3 regions of the Aminobacter sp. GW821-FHT11F06 genome follow, and region 2 is predicted to be linked to each of the others. Evidence: riboswitches for the same ligand, from Rfam matches in the RefSeq annotation. Region 2 holds a riboswitch; each other region holds the start of a gene.
The links. A riboswitch is a leader RNA that binds a small molecule or an ion and turns the genes downstream of it on or off. The one in region 2 is predicted to bind cobalamin.
Positions count from the first base shown of each region.

Region 1: it holds a riboswitch for cobalamin, as region 2 does, so the genes downstream of both, AC1RTB_RS22085 (CbtB domain-containing protein) here and bluB (5,6-dimethylbenzimidazole synthase) in region 2, are expected to answer to the same signal.
Region 3: it holds a riboswitch for cobalamin, as region 2 does, so the genes downstream of both, AC1RTB_RS09300 (ABC transporter ATP-binding protein) here and bluB (5,6-dimethylbenzimidazole synthase) in region 2, are expected to answer to the same signal.

Region 1 is NZ_JBXARL010000010.1:57,607-59,865, reverse strand. Features, by position in the region: gene AC1RTB_RS22090 (CbtA family protein) at 1-676, opposite strand, end outside; gene AC1RTB_RS22085 (CbtB domain-containing protein) at 693-869, opposite strand; cobalamin riboswitch at 906-1,102, opposite strand; gene AC1RTB_RS22080 (gamma-glutamylcyclotransferase) at 1,170-1,859, opposite strand; gene AC1RTB_RS22075 (acetyltransferase domain-containing protein) at 1,982-2,259, shown strand, end outside.
Region 2 is NZ_JBXARL010000003.1:79,678-81,936, reverse strand. Features, by position in the region: gene AC1RTB_RS08315 (outer membrane beta-barrel protein) at 1-321, shown strand, start outside; gene bluB (5,6-dimethylbenzimidazole synthase) at 318-1,034, opposite strand; cobalamin riboswitch at 1,081-1,265, opposite strand; gene galU (UTP--glucose-1-phosphate uridylyltransferase GalU) at 1,328-2,215, opposite strand.
Region 3 is NZ_JBXARL010000003.1:297,152-299,410, forward strand. Features, by position in the region: gene AC1RTB_RS09300 (ABC transporter ATP-binding protein) at 1-776, opposite strand, end outside; cobalamin riboswitch at 889-1,102, opposite strand; gene AC1RTB_RS09305 (MFS transporter) at 1,135-2,259, opposite strand, start outside.

The DNA of each region.
Region 1 (2,259 bases), on a different contig from region 2:
ACACCAGATTGGTGATGGTCACGGCAACGACGAAACTGTGATGCAGGTCGGCTGGGATCGGCGAGTCGTGGCTTTCAGGCTGCGGCGCACCAATGATGTGCGGCGCAACGATCAGTGCCACACCGAGGATGGCGAGCGGCAGCGACTGCTTGAAAGCGATCAGCGCGAGGCCGGCCGCAGTGGCGACGACAGTGGAAATCCACCAGATCTGGCGGTCGCCAAGATCGGCAGCCGGCATGGCCGGCAGTTCCGGTGGCAAGCCCAGGCCGGGTGCGAGCGTAAAGACGGCGAAGCCGGCAAAACCCCAGAACACGCCCTGGCGCCAGTTGGCGATGCCGCCGGCGAACTCGGAAACCGCGACCAGGATCAGCGCGAAAGCGACGCCGCTGACGATGTTGGCCAGTGCCGAATAGGCGAAGCGCTCAAAGCCGTCGGCGGGCGCCCAGGCTTCAGCTTCCTCTTCAGCAGGTGCCACGGCTTGTGCCGCAGGTGCTGGCGCTGTGACCTCGGCACCAGCGGCCGGTGCCGCGGCATGGTCATGGCCGCCGGCGTTCTCATATGTTTCGGCCTTGAGGATCAGCGGAACGGTTGCATAGGTTTGGAGCGCGGCAAGGATCACGCCGGCCAATAGGCCGCTGATCGCCGCGATGAACACGACGTTGCGAAATACAGACATGGTTGGGGTGCCTTCGTTAGTGGCAGGGGAAAGCCATCGAGTGGCGATAGTCGTGGGCAGCGTTGTGCACCACGTCCATATGCGAGAACCCGAGGAAGCCAACAACGAAAAGGCCGAGCAGCGCCGCAAGCGCGAGCTGCATGGTGCGCGACTGCGAGGAAACGTCGGCGCCGATTGCAGAAACAGTAGTCATCTTAAAGTCCTTTCGCCCTCCACCCGAGGGCCTCGAGAAGTGTCCCTGTCGCCGGCAGGTCTCCTGGCTTGCGGATCGACACCCTTCCCCGCCTTCCCGAAGCAAGCTTCAGTGGCATTTGGGGAGAGCTAACCGCATACAGTTGCGGGGGCAGCCACGGCTTCGGACCTTCAACAGGCCCTTACCGCATTCCCTCTTGATTCCGTAACGGAACCGACGACGCCGCGACTATAGAAACAAATGCCTTGGGCGGCAAACCAAATTCCGACGCCGGGCGGTGCGAATGCGGCGTTTTGGCGATCAGGTCCGGGCCGCGATTCGTTCGGCCACCAGATGCTGCAGCCGCCACAGATGGCGGTCGTGGATGGCGCGCTGCTCGAGGTTCTTCACCACATTGTAGAGATAGTCCGCCGCTGAGCCCCAATGGCCGCAGGTCGTGGCCAGCCGCTCGACGACTTCGTCTTCGCCAAGAGCTCCGGCATAGGCGCGGCCGGCTCGATTGACGACGAAGGCAAGTGCGGTCAGCGGACCGTCATCTGTGGCAAGGGTCAGCCAGCGCGGCTTGTAGGTCGAAGGCTTCAGCGTCATCTCGCGGCGGTAGAGCTTGTCGAGCTGCGCGCGCCTGTCGCCGTCCATGAGCCTGAGCGCCACGCCCTTGCACTGGCCGCCGCGATCCATACCCATCATCAGGCCGGGCTGCTCTTTCGTTGCCCGCCAGCGATTCATACCGACGCAAAACGAACGATGCCAGCCGCGCGCCAGCGCCACCTTCTCTTCGGTATGCTCGACCTCAGGCTTCCAGATCAGCGAACCATAAGCAAACAGCCATAGCGGGCCGTTGTTGGGATGCGCCGAAAGCGTTTCATCGATCATCGCCTCGTAGTCGGCATCGTCGAGATGCACCGCATCGGGGTCTGGCCCGGCATCAGCCACGTCGCGATAGCAACGCGCCACCAGCTCTTCGGTCAGCGACATCATGCGTCCGGTCATTTGCGCCCCTTCAATTCCTTAACCCTGTGCATGACTGGCCACACTGCTCTCTACCGCCCCGCTTCAACCATGATAGTGCTGCAGGGGCGCTGCAACACCCGAAAACGCCGAAGCGAATGGCCATGACCATGCATCCGAGCACTGAACAAGTTCAAGCCCCCTCGCGGCGCGTGTCGGTCATCGACATCGCCCGTGGCATAGCCCTCGTCGCCATGGCGATCTACCACTTCGCCTGGGATCTCGAATTCTTCGGCTACGCCGATCCGGGCATGACCGCCTATGGCAACTGGAAGCTTTTCGCGCGCTGCATCGCATCGAGCTTCCTGTTCCTCGTCGGCGTCAGCCTGGTACTGGCCCATGCCAAGGGTATCCGCTGGCCCGGCTACTTCAGACGGCTGGC
Region 2 (2,259 bases):
GGCTTCAACGGCGCGACCTTCGTCGAGGGGTCGACCACTCCGGGCGAAAGCGGTTCGATTCTCTACGCCGGGCGCCTTAGCGTCGAGCGCGAAATCCGCGCGAACCTCACGGCCATGGCAGCAGTGGGCGCCGGCTGGCGCGATTATGCCGACTCTGAAGACCACGATATGACGCTGACCGCTGAAGCAGGCCTGACCTGGTGGGTCAACCGCTATGCCGGCCTCACCGGCCGGCTGCGTCATGAGACCTTCAACAGCACGCTGCCCAACCGCGACAGCAAGACCAACAGCGTGTTCCTCGGCGTGAAAATCCAGCGCTAGGGACTGGGCACAGCCAGTCCGGCGGTGATTGCCTTCAGCGCTTCCTCCCCTTGTCCCGAAAACACCTCACTCATGATGAGGTCGGCCAGCGGCAGGCGGCTGCCCCAGCCATGCCTTTCGAGATCGGGCCTTTGCGCGAATTCGGAAACCCGTCCGACGCAGAGATAAGCCACCGGCACGACATGTTCGGGGATGCCGAGCAGACTTTTCAGCGCCTCTCGGTCGAGGATGCTGACCCAGCCGACGCCGACGCCTTCCGCACGCGCCGCCAGCCAGAAATTCTGCACCGCGCAAACGGTGCTGTAGAGATCCATTTCCGGATTGTGCCAGCGTCCGAGCGGCGAATTCTCCGAACGGCTGCGGTCGCAGGTGACGACAAGATTGAGCGGGGTCTCGCAGATGCCTTCAAGCTTGAGCTTGCGGTAGAGTGCCTGTTTTTCCTCGGCGATCCGCGGCAGTTCCTGCTGGCGCGCAGCGAAGAACAGGTCGCGCACCTTCTGCCTGCGCTCGACGTCACGGATGACGATGAAATTCCATGGCTGCATGAAACCGACCGACGGTGCGTGATGGGCAGCCATCAAGAGCCGCGCCAGCACATCGTCTTCGAGCGGATCGGGCAGAAAATGGCTGCGCACGTCGCGGCGCGTGAAGATGGCGCGGTAGACCGCATCCTGGGCAGTTTGGTCGAAACAATCGGAATGGTCAGCCGGCATCGCGTGTCCCCTTGCGAGCAATCGTTTTCCGCCGCCTGACCATGCGGTGGACGATTTCTGCCGGGCCGGTCTTCTGGCTCGAGTTCAACCCGTTGTCGACACCTTCCCGTTCAAGATGAACAGTGGCTTTTGCCGATACGGTCCCTCTTACAGCGTTGGGCACGCCACGGATTTGCACCGTGTTCCCGATTCTCCCGCATCGCTGCGGGCACCTGGCAGAATATGTCTACAGGACGCGGACCTCGGTTGCTACGCCGCTGCGCGTCCAAATTTGGCGCGTCAGCGACATGGCATCAGCGGCCGGGCTTCATCTCGTGCAGCAGGCCTTCGATGACACCGGCCATGCTCTTGTTGAGATCGGAACGCGACAGAGCGAAGGCGACATTGGCCTCGACGAAGCCTTCCGGCGAGCCGCAGTCGAAGGTGCGGCCACGATAGTGGTAGCCGTAGAAAGGCTGCATCTTCTCGAGCTTCAGCATCGCGTCGGTCAGCTGGATTTCGTCGCCGGCGCCCCGCTCCTGGCTGGCCAGGATGTTGAAAATCTCCGGCTGCAGGATGTAGCGGCCATTGATGAAGAGGTTGGAAGGTGCCGTGCCCTGCTTGGGCTTTTCCACCATGCCTTCGATCTCGAAGCCGGTGTGGACGGCCTTGCCCTGTCCGACGATGCCATATTTGTGCGTCTCGGCGGGATCGCACTCCTGCACAGCGATGATGTTGTTGCCGGTCTCGGCGTAAAGCTCGACCATCTGGCGCATGCAGCTCTTTTCCGACTGCATGATCATGTCGGGCAAAAGCAGCGCGAAGGGCTCGTCGCCGACAAGTTCGCGCGCGCACCACACAGCATGGCCAAGGCCAAGCGGCACCTGCTGGCGGGTGAACGAGGTCTGGCCCGGCCCCGGCTGCAGCCGCTGCAGCCGTTCAAGCTGTTCGCTTTTGCCGCGCTGGGCCAGTGTATCGTAGAGTTCGAACTGGACGTCGAAATGATCTTCGATGACAGCCTTGTTGCGGCCGGTGACGAAGATGAAATGCTCGATGCCGGCTTCGCGTGCCTCATCGACCACGTATTGAATCACCGGACGATCGACAACAGTCAGCATTTCCTTCGGGATCGACTTGGTGGCAGGCAAAAAACGCGTGCCCAAACCGGCAACCGGAAAAACGGCCTTGCGAACTCTCTTCATTGCGTTGTCGTCCGATAGAAGATTACGGGTATCGAGACGTGACA
Region 3 (2,259 bases), 220 kb from region 2:
ATCGGATGGCTGTCGAGCGTGGTTCCGACCGCAAAGCTTGCGCGAATGCGTTCGGGCGTCAGGATGTCGGTGGGGCTGCCCGCGGCAACGGCATGGCCGCCATCCATCACCAGCACGCGGTCGGCATGCGCCGAGGCAAGGGCGAGGTCATGCAGCGACACGATGACCGTGCAGCCGAGCGTGCGCAGCAGTTCGAGCACTTCGAGCTGGTGGCGGATGTCGAGATGGTTGGTCGGCTCGTCGAGGATCAGGAGGTCGGGCTTCTGCACCAGCGCGCGGGCGATCATCACGCGCTGCTTTTCGCCGCCCGACAGCGAACCGAAATCGCGCGCGGCAAGTTTTGTCAGGCCGAGCAGCGACAGCGCCGTCTCGACCTGGGCATAATCTTCGTCGCCGGTGCGCATGCGCGTCGCATGCGGCGTCAGGCCCAGTTCGGCGATCTCGGCCACCGTCAGGCCGAAGTCGGAAGCCGGTTCCTGCAACACGGTTGCGATGCGGCGGGCGCAATCGCGCGGCTTCATCTTCCAGATGTCGGTGCCGTCGAGCCTGACTGTGCCGCCGCTCGGGCGATGATAGCGATAGAGGCAGCGCAGCAGGCTCGACTTGCCAGCACCATTCGGCCCGACGATCGCCAGCAACTCGCCGGGTGCTATGCGGATGCTTACGGGCGCGAGAATCTGCTGCGAGGGACGAGGTCCCCAGCTGACGGCGTCGATATCAAGCTCGGCTGGGGTGTCGCCGACGAGACGGCTAGCCGCATGAACACGGTCGAGCATGCCTTTTCTCCGTGAAAGCACGGAGCAGGCGGAACGATCCGATCAGCGAACCGAAACCTATCGAATAGGCAATCGCCATCATCATCATCTCCACGGCACACCCCGGCCGGTTTGAATTGCACAGATGATGGCAGGTCTCCTGGCTCGCGGGTGATCGCGCCTCGGAACCTTCCCGGCCTCGCGGCCAGTGGCATGTCTCCGATTTGCTATCCGCTCACAGTTGCGGGGGCAGCCACGGTTTCGCGTCCAGACGAACGTCTCACCGTGTTCCCATTTAATCCCGTTGCCCGAGTCGGGCCGCAGGAACCATCGTTGTCGTGGCTACAGCAGCTACGGACTGCTGACAATCGCTAAAGCGTCATGCGGCTTGCTCGATTGCGTCACGCCTGTCGAGGGTGAAGGACAAAAGCGCTACGCCAAAGGCGCAAAGTGCAATCGCCGCGCCGACAAGCGGCAGGTCGGCATAACTCACGCCCCAGGAAATGGCGGCACCGCCAATCCAGGCGCCGGCGGCGTTGCCGGCATTGAAAGCGCCCTGGTTGAGGGTCGCGGCGAGGTTGGGCGCCTCGGATGCGGTCTCAACGACGCGCATCTGCATCGGCGGCACGATGACGAAGGTGATGACGCCCCACATGAAAATGAGCAGGATCGCCAGTGGCGCGCTCGTGCTCCACGCGGCGAAGGCGACATGGATCGCGGCCATGATGATCAGTGCGCCAAGGGCCGTCGGCATCAGCTTCCAGTCGGCGAGCTTGCCGCCGATGATGTTGCCGATGGTCATGCCGCCGCCGAACAAAAGCAGGATCCAGGTCACCGAATCCACCGATACGCCGGTGACGTCGGTGAGGATCGGCTTGATGTAGGTGAAGACGGCAAACAGGCTGCCCGAGGCGAGTGCCGAGATGATCATCGCAAGCCACACCTGCAGCTTGCCCAGCACCTTGACCTCGCCCGCGATGCCGCCCTTGCCGGGAGGGGCAACGCCTGCCGGCACCAGAAAGGCGATTGCCGCGACCGAGATCAACCCGATGACAACGACAGCGAAAAAGGTCATGCGCCAGCCATAGGCTTCGCCAAGTGCAGTGCCGCCGGGCACGCCCAGGATGTTGGCGAGCGTCAGGCCGGCGAACATAAGGGCGATGGCGCTGGCGCGCTGGTTCTTGGGCACAAGGCTCGCCGCCACCACCGAGCCAATGCCGAAAAAGGCGCCGTGGCCGAAGGCGGTGATGACGCGGGCGGCCATCAGCGTCCAGTAAGTCGGGGCGATGGCGCAGAGCAGGTTGCCGAGCACGAACAGCATTGCAAGCCCGATCAGCACCGGCTTGCGCGGCAATCGCGCCGTGCCGATGGCGATGATCGGCGCCCCGATGACCACGCCAAGCGCATAGCCGGTGACGAGTAGCCCCGTCGCCGGGATAGACACGCCGAGGTCGGCCGCGACCTCGGGCAATAGCCCCATGATGACGAATTCGGTGGTGCCGAT